Regions from separate parts of the Bradyrhizobium sp. 26S5 genome, predicted to be linked through region 1. Evidence: riboswitches for the same ligand, from Rfam matches in the RefSeq annotation. Region 1 holds a riboswitch; the other holds the start of a gene.
The links. A riboswitch is a leader RNA that binds a small molecule or an ion and turns the genes downstream of it on or off. The one in region 1 is predicted to bind cobalamin.
Positions count from the first base shown of each region.

Region 2: linked by a shared signal. The riboswitch ahead of V5279_RS42640 (TonB-dependent receptor) and the one ahead of V5279_RS06780 (ribonucleoside-diphosphate reductase subunit alpha) in region 1 are both predicted to bind cobalamin.

Region 1 covers NZ_CP145948.1:1,417,096-1,424,521, forward strand. Annotated here, with positions in the region: gene V5279_RS06770 (DUF1521 domain-containing protein) at 1-1,128, shown strand, start outside; gene V5279_RS06775 (hypothetical protein) at 1,855-2,052, opposite strand; cobalamin riboswitch at 2,733-2,946, shown strand; gene V5279_RS06780 (ribonucleoside-diphosphate reductase subunit alpha) at 3,311-4,990, shown strand; gene V5279_RS06785 (ribonucleotide-diphosphate reductase subunit beta) at 4,981-6,222, shown strand; gene V5279_RS06790 (hypothetical protein) at 6,267-6,842, opposite strand; gene V5279_RS06795 (nodulation protein NolW) at 7,095-7,426, opposite strand, start outside.
Region 2 covers NZ_CP145948.1:9,005,151-9,012,576, reverse strand. Annotated here, with positions in the region: gene V5279_RS42640 (TonB-dependent receptor) at 1-1,549, opposite strand, end outside; cobalamin riboswitch at 1,659-1,856, opposite strand; gene V5279_RS42635 (iron ABC transporter permease) at 1,969-3,012, shown strand; partial or broken gene V5279_RS42630 (ABC transporter ATP-binding protein) at 3,009-3,781, shown strand; gene V5279_RS42625 (ABC transporter substrate-binding protein) at 4,066-4,869, shown strand; gene V5279_RS42620 (MBL fold metallo-hydrolase) at 5,060-6,100, opposite strand; gene V5279_RS42615 (hypothetical protein) at 6,401-6,856, opposite strand; gene soxB (thiosulfohydrolase SoxB) at 6,853-7,426, opposite strand, start outside.

The DNA.
Region 1 (7,426 bases):
AACAACCAGACCGGCCATGTCACGAAGATCCATGGCGATCCCCATGTTGACGCGGACGGGGATGGCAAGGATGACTTCGACTTCAAGAAAGATATGACCTTCCAGCTCGACGATGGGACCAAGATTACCGTCAATAATGTCGACTACGGTAATGGTGAGGCCATCTCCTCAAAGTTGACCATTACGAACGGTCACAACGCGATGGTTGTGGAGGGGCTCGGCGACGACAAGGATGGCAAAAACAATCTGAGGGTGACTCAGTCCAATGCTGGCATGACTCTTGATGAGCTGACACCCGATGGTGCCCAGGCGATCCATGAGAGCGGCCAAGGCTGGGTCGATGGCGCCGGCGGCGTGGTGAATCAGGCGAGTATCGATGCCGGCGAACAGGGTCGCGCGCCGGGCAGCTACCAGTCTGCAAGCGCAACGCCTGCCACTGCAACACCCGTGTTCTTCGTTCCTCCTCCACCGCCACCTCTTGCGATGGTTCCGCTTGCCGTCGCTCAGGCGCCAGCGCCGTCATCTCAGCCAGCGCCGTCATCTCAGCCAGCGCCAGTGTGGTCGCACGAGGTCAAGGACGGCAAGGCGACGATCAACCTTGGTGATAAGTATACGATCACAGCCGATGAGAAGGACGGCACCTGGACCGTTAGGAACAACCAGACCGGCCATGTCTCGAGGATCCACGGCGATCCTCACGTCGATGCTAATGGCGACGGCAAGGACGATTTCGACTTCAAGAAAGGTATGACCTTCCAGCTCGACGACGGCACGAAGATCACGGTGGACACGGTCGATTATGGCAAAGGAAAAACCATCTCCTCGAAGCTCACCATCACCAACGGCGACAATGCCATGGTTGTGGAGGGGCTCGGTGACGACAAGGATGGGAAGAACAATCTGAAGGTCACGCAGTCTAATGCTGGGCGGACGCTTGATCAGCTGACGTCCGATGGCGCTCAGACAATCCATGAGACAACTCAGGGGTGGGTTGACAACTCCGGACGCAAGGTGACGCAGGCGGTGATCAACCACAATGAGAACCCGGATGCGCCACCGGATTTCAAGACGATGATGCACGAGAGCATGTTCCAGCGCATTTTCCATCGCCATGCACAGCCGGCATGAGGCCCGATCCCGGGGCGTGTCGGAAACTCGTGGAAGCGGGCGCTAGCGCCCGCCTTTCATTTTCGCCAAACGGCCGCGAGAAGGGCAGCTTGGCGATCTATCGATTCAGGATCGACGGTAACAGTCAGATTGTCTCGGCAATCGCAGCCTTCGCCCCGACAAACGGGCGGAGGGCCTCCAGGCCCGGCTACCCGGCCAGAATTGCTGTGGCGCGTTCCCGCCCGTTGTCGGCGATGGAGGCGCTGCACAGGAACGGTGCTCTCAGGTTTGTCTGCATGTCAAAGTCATGCCGACGCAAGCGTCGCAGTGAAAATCCCGTCAAGATCGCAAATTGGATTGAGGGCTGCCTCGATGGCGCGATCTACCCTCGGCTCAAAAGCACAAGCCCTGCCTCGCGTTGAGCTCTGCCTGTCTTTAGCCTCCGAAGCCGGGCGTGAACCCTTGCGCCCCCCGAACATCCATCAGCTTCTCAGGAAGCCGGAGGCGCTATGGGCTTTGAGCATCGCCATTCCCGTCAAAGTAAGCTGCTAGGGACGTTAAAAGGAAATCGCAGCAGCCCGCCGCCAAAAAGATCCCGGTGCATTCGGATTCGCGGGACCCGCTCGCAGCTCGGATCTGAGATCATTGAATGCGCATCTAATTGGTGGCACGTGCCAAGTTTCACTTGGCACGTCTTCGATTCGATTACTACGCGGGCTGTATCTCTATGTGGCGCCGAGCTTCGGCTCACCCATCATCAAGCTCGCTCATGGCCTCATCCATATCCGACTGGGAATCGCTTATGACTTGCGTGGCGACGGAAACGAGAGCCTTTTCGAATGCTCGGCGCAGTAGCGCTGCACGCGTGTCATCGCCGCCGCTCTCGGCGGTGTCGGAGGGGGCGCCAACCTGCGGCGCTGTTGCATTAATATCGGCTGCGTTCATGTCGTAACACCCGGATAGCGGCGTCGCCGCGAGATGACCTATCCGCTTCATGCTAGCAGGGACAGCTTGCGAAAAGCTGACTAAGATCGAGCCTCCTTGGCGGCTTCATCCATGACCACGCAAGTGAGGACAACCGTTGTGCCGGCACGGTCATTACTGCGATCGGAGCTCTGGTAAATCATGGCGCCAAAACACTTGGCCACGTCAGCAAGCGCGACGGCGACTGTTGCGCGTTGAAGGCTCAGTGGTACCACAAGCATTTGTGGAGCTATCGCGCTCGATCTGGCGCGCGCGGCAAGCCACCGAGATCGCACGATCATGGCAGGACGCACCTCACGCCAGTTCCACAAGAAGAGCAACACCTTGCTGGCGCAGCTCGATCGCATTCTCGACCGCTTTGAATTGCAAGCCAAACGTTGCGCGTCATGAGATTATCCCTCGCCAGCATCGCCCAGAACCTTCGCCGAACGGATTCCTATCCAACGCGGACTCGCATAGGCACCCGTCATCGCGACGGAGCATCGAAATCAAAATGCTGCCACTCTTTTCACAGAATGGGCCGAAGCAGGGGGGGGCATTTGCTCGAACACAGCGTTGCGGGCCCGGACCCGGAGCGGACGTGGCGTCCTGCGTCTCGACTCCCCTGCCACAAGCCTTGACGAATCTCGACGCGCGGCGTCTGTATGTAGATCTGCCACGGTCTTCCATTCTGCATCTAGTAGGGTGGAAGCTAAGAGAGAACCCGGTGCGCCGGTAACGGCTATTCCGGGGCTGCCCCCGCAACTGTAAGCGGCGAGCGGTTGTCATAATGGTCACTGGCCGCGACAGCACCGGGAAGGCCGACAGCCGCAGCGACCCGCGAGCCAGGAGACCGGCCGCGACAGAATAGAACGTCCTCGGGCGGGGTGCCCCGTGCGTCGCTTGCAGCCTGGGACGTTTGACCCGTCTCCTCGCAAGTCGTGCGCGTGGCTTCACCCCCTAACATCGCGGGGTTGCCGATGTCGCCGTCTTACGATTTCAATCAGCATGGTCATCTAATTGAGTGGCCGAGTGTGCGGCCGTGGCCGGCGCGGCCAAAGTCTGCCGCGCCTCAGCGGTGTGTTGTGCCGCCGCCGTCATCGCCTCCGCTGCCGCGGCCTCTCGCGCCATTGCCAAAGCCGTCCGATCTCACGCTCGATCGATCGCGCGACGGCCTGCTGACCGCGTTCGGCAAGCTAACGCGCCGATCGTTCTGCTCGTCGGCGAAAGCGTCCAGGACATGTTCGCGCGGGTGTCCTGTGCCTTCGCGGACGATGTTGCGCACGCCCAACGTCTCTATGACGCGATGTCTCGGCTGTGGTTCATGCCAGCCACGCCGGTGCTGTCCAATGGCGGCACCACGCGCGGCCTGCCAATCTCGTGCTTCCTTAACTCGGTGTCGGACTCGCTCGAAGGCATCGTTGGCACCTGGGACGAAAACGTGTGGCTTGCCTCCAACGGGGGCGGTATCGGCACGTACTGGGGCAATGTTCGCTCGATCGGAGAGAAGGTGAAGGGCGGCGTCAGCTCAGGCGTCATCCCGTTCATCCACGTCATGGACGGCCTGACGCTGGCGATCGGCCAGGGCTCGTTGCGGCGCGGCTCGGCGGCGGTCTATCTCGATATCCAGCATCCCGAGATCGAGGAGTTTCTCGAGATCCGCAAGGCGTCCGGCGACTTCAACCGCAAGAGCCTCAACCTGCATCACGGCATCAACCTCACCGACGAGCTCATGCGTGCCGTGGGCGCCGGCACCGCGTTCGCTCTGCGCAGCCCGAAGACGAACGAGGTCGTCCGCGAGATCGACGCGCGACAGCTATGGCAACGCATTCTTGAGAACCGGTTGCAGACAGGCGAGCCTTATCTCTTGTTCATCGACACTGTGAATCGCGCGCTTCCCAAGCACCAGCGCGAGCTCGGTCTCAAGGTCTCGACCTCCAACCTGTGCAGCGAGATTACGCTCCCGACCGGCATCGACCATCGCGGCGAGGAGCGCACCGCGGTGTGCTGTCTGTCATCGCTCAACCTCGAGACTCGGGACCAATGGAATGAGGAACCCGGCTTCATCGAGGACGTCATGCGCTTCCTCGACAACGTGCTCACCCACTTCATCACGACGGCGCCGGAGGGTATGAAGCGGGCCCGCTACGCCGCCCTGCGCGAGCGCTCCGTCGGACTTGGCGTCATGGGCTTCCACTCGTTCCTCCAGGCGAATGGCATTCCAATGGAGAGTGGCTTGGCGAAATCATTCAATCTAAAGATGTTTCAGAAGATCCGGGGTGATGCCGACGCGGCATCCGTCGCCCTTGCTCGCGAGCGTGGCCCGTGCCCGGACGCCCTGGAACGTGGCGTGATGGAGCGCTTCAGCCAGAAGATCGCGATCGCGCCGACTGCTTCGATCAGCATCATCTGCGGCGGCACCAGCGCATGCATCGAGCCGATCCCGGCCAACATCTACACCCACAAGACGTTGTCTGGTGCCATCTCGGTACGTAATCCTCATCTGACCAGGGTACTGATCGCCAAGGGCGCCGACACCCCGGTGACCTGGCAGTCGATCATTGCGCAGGAGGGGTCGGTCGCCCATTCCGACATTCTGTCGGAACACGAGAAAGCGGTGTTTCGCACCGCTTTCGAGGTCGACCAGCGCTGGATCGTCGAGCTTGCAGGCGACCGGGCCGCATTCATCTGCCAGAGTCAGTCAATCAACCTCTATCTGCCGGCCGAGGTCGATAAGTGGGATCTCCACATGCTGCACTGGACGGCGTGGAAGCGTGGGGTGAAGAGCCTTTATCACTGCCGTTCAAAATCGATCTCGCGCGCGGCGTTCGCCGGCAAGATCGTCGACGATGACGAGGCCGCGCCGCGGCAGCTGCCTGCGCAGCGCACCGATTATGAGGAGTGCCTCGCATGTCAATGATCGATCTCTCGTGTGTCGATCCGCGCACGCTGATCGGCAAGGGACGCGTTGGTCTCCTTGACTCGATGGGCAGCTATGACGTTGATCGCTACGCTTGGGCCTACGAGTTCTGGAAGCGTCAGCAGCAGACGCATTGGATGGCCGAGGAGGTGCCGCTCGGCAACGACCTCAAGGACTGGGCGTCGGACCGCGTCACCGCCAGCGAGCGCGCGCTGCTCACCCAGATCTTTCGCTTCTTTACTCAGTCGGACATCGAGGTCGGTGACAATTATCTCAAGCGATACATCCCGATTTTCCAGCCGCTCACCGTCCAGATGATGATGGCGGCCTTCACGAACATGGAGACGGTCCACATCAACGCCTATGCGCTGCTGCTCAAGACGCTCGGCATGCCCAAGACCGAGTTCGAGGCATTTCGCAGCTATGCGCAAATGCGCGCCAAGGCGGACTACATGCACGAGTTCGGCGTTGACACCGTGGCCGATGTCGCGCGCACCCTGGCTATGTTCGGCGCCTTTACCGAAGGCATGGCGTTGTTCGCGAGCTTCGCTATGCTGCTCAATTTTCCGCGCCACAACAAGATGAACGGCATGGGACAGATCGTAAGCTGGTCGGTGCGCGACGAGAGTCTCCACTGCGAGGGCGTCATCAAGCTGTTTCACGAATGGCACCGCGAGACCGGCGCCGTGACGCGCTCGGTCCGTGACGACATCGTCGATGTCGCCAGAACGATGGTAAAGCTGGAGGAGAACTTCGTCGATCTCGCCTTTGGCCTGGGCAAGATCGAGGGCATGCGTCCTGAGCAGATCCACGCCTACGTCCGTTATGTCGCCGACTGGCGACTGACCCAACTCCGGATTGCCCCGGTTTTCGGCTTCTTCAAGGCGGAGGAGGATGGGTTCACGCAGCTCAAGCCGCATCCGCTGCCTTGGCTCGTCGAGATTCTCAATGGCGTCGAGCACGCCAATTTCTTCGAGCAGCGCGCCACGGAGTACTCCAAGGCGGCGAGCCGAGGCAGCTGGGGGACGGCGAGGACGGGGTGTGGGCGGCTTTCGGCCGTATGTAGGCAGCCGGAACAGCATGCGTCCGTTCATACATCTTGGAGGTTCGCGGAAGTCCTCTGCTGCGGCTTCCGGCGGCACAGCGGACCTCAAGCGGCATCATCCACGCCGCTCGAAAATCATAATGGGGAACACCCGCCCACGGGGCTGATGTACGAAAGTGAAGTCTGATCTTGTGCTGAGTTGCTTCGGTGCGGCAGACTTCGAAAAGGCGATCACAATCGTTGCAATTTGCAGATTGGCGAGACGTCCGTCCCGCATACGGAACTCGGAAAGTTCTGGCGGTACAACTTCGGAAGGCCGAGCCTGAGATGGTCCGGCGTGCGAAGGCCGGGCGTGAGAGGGGCCGGCGGAGGATGGCCGGCGTGCGAGGGATTTTTATCCATATCCTGCCATAGCAAATCTTGGTCGAAATCAGGATGCGCCTCGATCGCCTGAGCGATCGTCTGCTGCGAGAGGTGATGCGGGGACGGTTCTGGTGCTGGATCTGCACCGAGCGCAGCCGGCGCATGCGAATCATCCTCCCAACGCAAGCCTGGCGAATAGGGTTGCGCTATATCCAGGTACGGCGAATAAGGGTGCCGAGCATCCAAGTACGGCGAATAGTGACGGCCTGCGTCCAGATATGGCGAATAGGGCTCCCCCGGCAGCGCGGGCGAGGCGGTACGATGTGGCGCAGCACCACCCTGAGCGCCGTTGAGCTGCTGCTCAAAGCCGGTAGCGTCCGTGGGCGGTAGCGGTGAATTGGTGTCCGGGCTCGTGTTCGATGGTCCGAATTCGTTGAAATCCATCTGTCACTCCCGCATGATGGAGCAGCTCGAGCAATGCGAAGGCTCCTGTCCTGCGAGACCGAAGCAGCTGTTTCGGAGGTTCGCGTTGATCTTCAAGCTCTCCTGGATGCACACGTCTGGCGCGGTCGATGCGAGGCGCCGCCATCCAGACAGGCTCGTCCTGGGTAAGGCGGCTTTCGAAAAGCTGACGACCAGATGGATTTAAGCGAATGCAGTTCGGATCCTCGGCTCGAGCTCTCTCGTATTGTTAAGTCACTTCTGGCCTGCAGCTTCGCGCGCGATGCCGTCCTGATGCTGCGCTTCTGAGGAATAGTGGCTTTCAGGTCGTCCGTCGCGAATGACCGTGCTCGAGGAGCCACGAAACAACATCAAAACCGACCCCAGTGGCGGCTTTTCGGCAGCGGTTGGATTCCGCCGCGCCTGCGCCTCCGCCACAAGGCCCTTGAGCGTTTGGTCCACGAGCGCGATGAAGCGCGGCGGGCCCGAAGCCAGGACGAGGCCATCTCCTGGAGCCGGCTTCACGATATAGCGCTCATCGGAGATGTTGAGCACATCGAGCGCGGTCCTGAACGCATCGAAGCTGA
Region 2 (7,426 bases), 2.1 Mb from region 1:
CGGTGAAGCGATGCTCGACGCCGACATGCAGCGCATATTGCGTCTCGTTGCTGTCGAGCGGCGACGCTTGCGTGTCGAACGCGAACGGCGCATTCGGGTCGTAGCGATCGCGCGCCGAGACGCTGGTATTCTGGACGCGTGCGCCATAGGCGAAGTCAGTGGTCGGCAGCAATCCGAGCGTGTGCTGCCAGTAGCCGGCCACGCTCTGCTGCTCGATATTGTAGATGTGGAAGGGGTCGACGCCCTGGAACGCGCCGCGTGCCTGACGGAACGTCGAATCGTAATAGTCGATGCCGGTGAGGATCGTCGACGGCATCCCCAGCATCACGTTCTTGACGCTGAGCCGCGGCGTCAGCGACCAGGTCTCCAGCGCGGCATCGTTGTAGGTCGAGGCGAAGCTGATGGTCGGTACCGTGCCGAAGAAGCCGCTTTGGGTATCGCGCTGCCGCCAGCCGCCGTCGACGATCAGGTCGACGCCGTTGATCAGCGTTTTGGTGAAGCCGGCGGTGACGCTGGCGGTCTGCTGGTTGGCATAGTCGAACGGCGTGCTGCTGCCCCTGCGGTCGGTTTGCAGCTCGTTCACCCCGATCGAGGGATCGACCAGCCGCCCGCCGGGCAGACCGAGCTTCTGGTCGCTGCCCGTGACGGTGAGGAAAGCGGTGAGATCGGGCGTGGTGTAGTTGATACTGCCGACGGCGTTGCGCTGGTCGAGCGCGTTGTTGACGCGGTAGCCGTCGGACTTGATGCCGTTGCCGTAGAACGAGGTGGACCACGGTCCCGCATTGAGCGCCGCGGAGACGGCGGCCATGCGGGTGTTGAACGAGCCGTATCCGGCCTCGGCTCGCATTGCCGTCGGCGGACCGCCGACACCGGTCTTGGTGATGATGTTGACAACGCCGCCCACCGCGTTGTCGCCGTAGAGCACGGCGCCGCTGTTGCCGCGCGTGATCTCGATGCGCGCGATCGAATCGAGCGGGATCGTGGTGAGGTCGAAGCCGGCCTTGTCGACGTCGTTGAGCCGGCGGCCATTGAGCAGGAACAGCGTGTTGTCGGTGGCGAATGCGCCGAAGCCGCGCAGGTCGACCGAGGTCTTGGCGCCGTTCGGCCCGCCATAGAGCGTTTGCAGCTGCACGCCCGGCACCTGCGCGAGGATTTCAGGCAGCGACTGCACCGGCGAATGCGCGATGTCGTCGGCGGTGATCACGGCCGAGGACGATCCGACAATGCCGGCGAACTGGCGACCGCCGCTGGTGCCGCCCGTTCCGGTGGCCGTGCCTGTCCCTGTGGTGCCCGATCCGCTTCCGCCGCCTACATTGGTGCTCTCTGCGGTGCCCGGCGCCGGACGGCGCGGTGCCGGCGCTTCGTCCGCAGCCGGCTTGGCGCGCGTGACGTTCTGTTCGCCCGGCTTGGTGACTTCGATGGCCGGTAGTTGATCGGGAGCAGGCGCCTGCTGCGCCCGCGCGGCGGCGGTGAAGACTGCCGGCGCGAGCATCGTCGTCGCGAGCAGAAGCGCGCGGCGCCGCCAATGGTGGAATGGGTAGGACGACATAAGCGAGACCTCGGTAACGTCAGTGGCACGTCACCGCGAACCAGTCTCACCATCGTGCTAACAGCCTCAGGTGAAGCTCATGCCTGTACTCCCCGACCGGCATCTTCGCGTGTGACCACGGCTGACGGCAGGTCTCCTGGCTCGCGGGTCGTTACCCTTCGTCGCCTTCCCAGGACCGAGATTCCCAGTGGCCTGTGACGAAGGATTCACCGCATACAGTTGCGGGGGCAGCCGCGGCCTTGGGGAAGTTTCCCCGCACCGCATTCCCTTTTCATCTCATGAAAGAACCGTCATGTTCATCTAGGGTTCGGCCGGGCAGCAAAGTCAATCCGGCGGAAGTCGGGCGGCGGTCAGACGGCCACGGTTTTTGTCGAGTGTCGCTTGTCTGCCACGGCGATCGCTGTAAGAGCATGGATCCGATGAGCGTGCAGGATTTTGCCTTGGCGGCCGAGGTCGCGGCGCGGCGCCGATGGGGCGCCACCGCGGCGCTGCTCGCGCTTGTGGTGCTGCTGTGCGTGATCTCGCTCGGCATCGGGCCGGTGCGGCTGTCGCCGCTCGCGGTGATCGAGGCGCTGTTCGGCGGCGGCAGCGATGTGGCGCAGGTGATCGTGCGCGAAATCCGTTTGCCGCGCACCATTCTCGCGTTCGCAATCGGCGGCATTCTTGGGCTGTCAGGCGCGGCGCTGCAGGGCCTGCTGCGCAATCCGCTGGCCTCGCCGTCGCTGTTCGGTGCGCCGCAATCGGCGGCGTTCGGCGCGGTGCTGGTGATCGCGCTCGGCCTGGCCGACGTGCGCTCCTACGCGTTGCCGGTGGTGGCGATCATCGCCGCGTTCGGCTCGGTGTTCGCGCTGCTCGCGATCGCCGGCCGCAATGCCGGGCTGTTGATCCTGATCCTCGCGGGGCTTGCGATCTCGAGCTTCGCCGGTGCTGCGACCGCGCTGGTGATGAATCTTTCCAGCAATCCCTTCGTGGTGCTGGAGATCGCGTTCTGGCTGCTCGGCTCGCTGGAGGACCGCAGCTTTCAGCATGTGGCGCTGGCGCTGCCCTTCATCATCGCGGGTGCCGCGATCCTGCTCAGCCAGGCGAACGCGTTCCGTGCGCTGACGCTTGGCGAGGAGGCCGCGCAGAGCCTCGGCGTCGATGTCGGGCGGCTGCGGCTCTTCGTGATCGCGGGCGTTGCGCTCGGCGTCGGCGGCGCGGTCGCGGTCACCGGCACGATCGGCTTCATCGGGCTCGTCGCGCCGCATCTGATGCGTCCCCTGATCGGTCACGATCCGGCGCGGCTGCTGGTGCCGAGCGCGCTCACCGGCGCGGCGCTGCTGCTCGCGGCCGATATCGCGGTGCGCATCATCCCCTCGACCTCGGACATCAAGGTCGGCGTGCTGACCTCGATCATCGGCGTGCCGTTCTTCCTCTATCTGATCATGCGCGAACGCCGCGCGCTCGGCGGAGGCGTGGCATGACGCTGCTGTCCGCCATCGCGCTCGATGCTTCGCTCGGCAGCCGAAAGGTGCTGCACGATGTCTCGCTGTCGCTGGCATCGGGCCATTTGGTCGCGCTGGTCGGCCCGAACGGCGCCGGCAAGACCACACTGCTGCGCGCGCTCGCCGGATTGATTCCGTCCGACGGCGAGATCCGGATTGGCGGCGACGCATTGGCGTCACTGCCGCTACGCGAGCGCGCGAAGCGCTTCGCCTATCTGCCGCAGGGGCACATGGTGCATTGGCCGCTGCCGGCGCGCGATATCGTTGCGCTCGGCCGCTATCCGCATGGCGCGACCGATCCGGCGCGGCTATCGCCGAAGGACATGGAGGCCGTGCTGCGGGCGATGCAGGCGGTCGACGTCACTGAATTCAGCGACCGCCGCGTCACCGAGCTGTCCGGCGGTGAGCGCAGCCGCGTCGCGCTGGCGCGGGTGCTCGCGGTCGAGGCGCCGGTGATCCTCGCCGACGAGCCGACCGCGTCGCTCGATCCGCGCCACCAGATCGACGTGATGCAGAAGCTGCGCAACGTCGCCGACACCGGCGTCTTGGTCATCGTGGTGACACACGATCTCGGGCTCGCGGCGCGCTTTGCCGATCACGTGCTGGTGCTGTCGGAGGGCCGGCTGGCGGCGCAAGGCCCGCCGGATGAGGCGCTGTCGGAAGCGGTCCTCGCCAGCGTGTTCCGGTCAGCGCCTACCGCGCTGAATTTCAGCGCGAGGCCGTCATCGTGCCGTGGGCGGACGTGTGATGCGCATGCGGTACCGCCGCGGACGCGCTGCACCTCTCCCGCTTGCGGGGGAGCATAGGCCGCCTTCGGCGGCCGTTCTTAAGAAACGCCGAAGCGAGGCTTCGGCTGTGTCGCATCGAAAGATGCGATGCGGGCGGGGGCTTTCTCCACTCGAAGAGTGTTCATTGCGGCGCTACCCCCACCCCAACCCTCCCCCGCAAGCGGGAGAGGGGGCGCACCTTTTGCGTGTCAGCCATCACGCTCGGCTCTGCTTTTTGCTGACGCTCTCCGTTCTTGCTGGGCTCATGTCCGCCAGTACCGCGTCCGCCGCCGGGCCGCGCATCGTCTCGATGAATGTCTGCAGTGACCAGCTCGTGCTGTCGCTGGCTGATCACGACCAGATCCTCGGGCTCAGCCGTTTCTCCCGCGATGCCTGGCAATCCTGGGCCGCCGAACAGGCGCGAAACTATCCGCGGCTGTCCGGCGAGGCCGAGGATGTGCTGCTGCTCAAGCCCGACCTTGTCGTCGTCAGCCTGTTCGACAAGCGGGCGACGCGCGATCTGTTGAAGGCGAAGGGGCTGCATCTCGTCGAGTTCACGGTGCCGCGCACGCTCGACGAGGTGAGGGAGCAGATCCGCGCGATGGGCGATGTGCTGCAGCATCCGGATCGCGCAGAGGCCGGGATCGCGCGGCTCGACGCGGCGATCGCGCGGGCGCGGGCCGTGGCTGACGGTCATCATTATCGCGTGCTGCCGCTGGAGCGGCGCGGCTTTGTGTCGGGTGAGAGCAGCCTGGTCAGCTCGCTGCTGGCGGCAACGGGTCTTTCCAACGCGGCCGGCGAGCTCGGCTTCAACGCCGGCGGATTTGCCTCGCTGGAAGCAATCGTGAAACTGCGGCCGGATTTCATCCTGGTGGCGGAGGCGGGCGATCGCGCCGAGGATGACGGCCGCGCCTTCCTGCTGCACCCGGCGCTGGAGCGGTTCTATCCGGAGAGCAAGCGCATCGTGCTGCCGGAGCGGCTCACCGTCTGCGGCGGCGTGATGCTGGCGGATGCGCTGGATCGGTTGACGGCGGAGCTGCAGCGGGTAAGCGCCGAGCGCTCTAATTAACCCCGTCGTCCTGAGGTGCGAGCTCTTGCGAGCCTCGAAGGATGCACGGCCCCGATATCGCCAAATGCGCGCGGACACAGTGTGGCCGTCGACCCTTCGAGGCTCGCCCAGCGGTGCAAGTGCACCGCAAGGCTCGCACCTCAGGGTGACGGTCGATAATTTCGCGCGCGTTAACGAAGAGCCTAGGGAATTACCCCAGCACCACCGGCCCGCCGGCCTTCTTCCAGGCGTCCATGCCGCCCTCGATATGCGCGGTGTTCGCCAGTCCCGCCTTCTTCGCGGCGGCCACCGCCATCGCCGAGCGTTCGCCGAAGGCGCAGAAGAACACGACGCGGCGGCCGGTCGCGGCGGCGACTTCGCGCAGCATGCCGCCGGGCTGCAAGGTGGCGCAAATCCCGGGATAGGGCGCGTGCAGTGCGCCCGCGAGCGTGCCGTGCTTGGCCCGTTCGCCGCTCTCGCGCAAATCGACCAGCAGGATATCGGGCCGGCCGAGGCTCGCGATGGCGTCTCGGGCGCTGAGGGAGAGGCCTTCCTTGGCGAGCTCGTCCTGGTGCAGGCCGACATGCATGTTGGCGGGCAGCACGACATCCATCAGCTTCGGGTTCGGCAGATTGAGGTTGTTCATCAGCTCGACATAGTCGTCGATCGATTTGACCTGCAGCCGCGGATTGTAGCGCTTCTCCTCGCCGATCGTGGAGACGGTGTCGCCCTTGTAGTCATGCGCGGGGAATACCATCGTCTCTTCGGGCAGCCTCAAGAGGCGATTGAAGATCGAATCGTACTGCGCCCGCGCGCTGCCGTTCTGGAAATCGGTGCGGCCGGTGCCGCGGATCAAGAGCGTATCGCCGGTGAAGACGCGGTCGCCCATCAGATAGCTGTAGGAATCGTCGGTGTGGCCAGGCGTGTACATCGCCTCGAGGCAGAGGCCCTCGATCGTCACTTTGTCGCCGTCGGAAACGCGCATCGACACCACGTCGGCCTTGCTCTGCTCGCCCATGATGGTGATGCACTGGGTGCGGTCGCGCAGCTCGCCGAGGCCGGTGACGTGATCGGCATGCAGATGTGTATCGACGGCCTTGACCAGCCTGAGGTCGAGTTCCTGCAGCAGCTTGCAGTAGCGGTCGGCCTTCTCCAGCACCGGATCGAGGATCAGCGCCTCGCCGCCGGCGCGGCTCGCGAGCAGATAGCTGTAGGTGCCGGACACGCTGTCGAAGAGCTGGCGAAAGATCATGACGGCTTACCTATTCTCCGGGCCGAGTCACAGGGAGGATATTATTCCATAGATAGGGTCGATTCAAAGCAAATCCATCCCCGCGCGGATACGGGTCCCGTCACCCTGAGGAGCCGCGCAGCGGCGTCTCGAAGGGTGGACGGCCCGGCTCTTTCCGCGAGGAGAGCAAATGCGCGCGGAGACACCGGGGCCGTGCATCCTTCGAGACGCCGCTGCGCGGCTCCTCAGGATGACGGGATTGGGATTGCGGCCCTTGCGATTACGGCCGCACGTAGCTCCAGCCCTGCTCCTGCAGCTCCGTCAGGGACGGACCAGCGTATATCCGTTCTCGGTCAAGAGCAGGATCTGCGCGACGCCGACCTGCACGGGGGTAGCGGCCGCGATGTAGTCGGGCCGCTTGCCGGTGTCGCGCTCGATCGTGTCGACGGTGTTGAGGCAGATATCGACCCGCGCGCCCTGCGCGACCAGGCTTTCGACCAGCTTGCGGTTTGGGTTGTCGGGCTTGAGCAGCTCGATGCCCGGGCCGAAGGCGACGATCTCGACCGCGACCTTGTCGGGGTCGTAATGCTTCATCAGATTGTTGGCGACGCTGATGACGAGGCCCTGCTTCCTCGGATCATTGTCGGAGAGCTGCAGCACGATCTTGTGCTCGGCGAACGGCTTGTCCTGCAGCGGCGCCAGCTGGGCGCGGGCGAGCGGCGTTGCAAGCGCGAGCGCCGCCAGGCCGAGCGCTGCGATGATCGGGCGCCGCGTCATCCGAGCTTCGTCATGCCCGGGTTGTCGTCGACGCCCTTCAGCGTCACGCCGGGCTCGTCGCGGTTCGGCGGCCGGCCGGAGCGCAGGTGCTTGGCCACGACTTCCCAGATCGGCGCGCCGCTCTGCTGGTTGACCGAGGCCCAGCCCGCGACCTTGTAGTGCTTGCCGGCTTCGAGATGCTTGCCGTTGCCGAGCTTCAGCTCGGAAATGCGCTTGCCGACGGATTCGCCCGGCGTGCAGGCATAGGCGAGGCCGCCGACGCGGACCATGTCGCCGCCTTGCTGATAATAGGGATCGACGTTGAACAGATTGTCGCAGACGTCTTCCAGCACGTCCCTGATCTGGCCGCCGGTCATGGTGGCGACGTAGGTCTCGGGATAGGTGATCGCGGTTTCCGACAGCACGTCTTCCATGGTCAGCGGCTGGCCGGCGAGCGCGGTGAGGCCCCAGCGGAAACCCGGCGACAGCGCGATCTCGGCGTTGAGCTCGCTCAAGAGCGCGTCGCAGATCAACTGGTCGACGGTGCCGGAGAAATTGCCGCGGCGGTAGAGCAGCCGGTCGGCGGTGCCG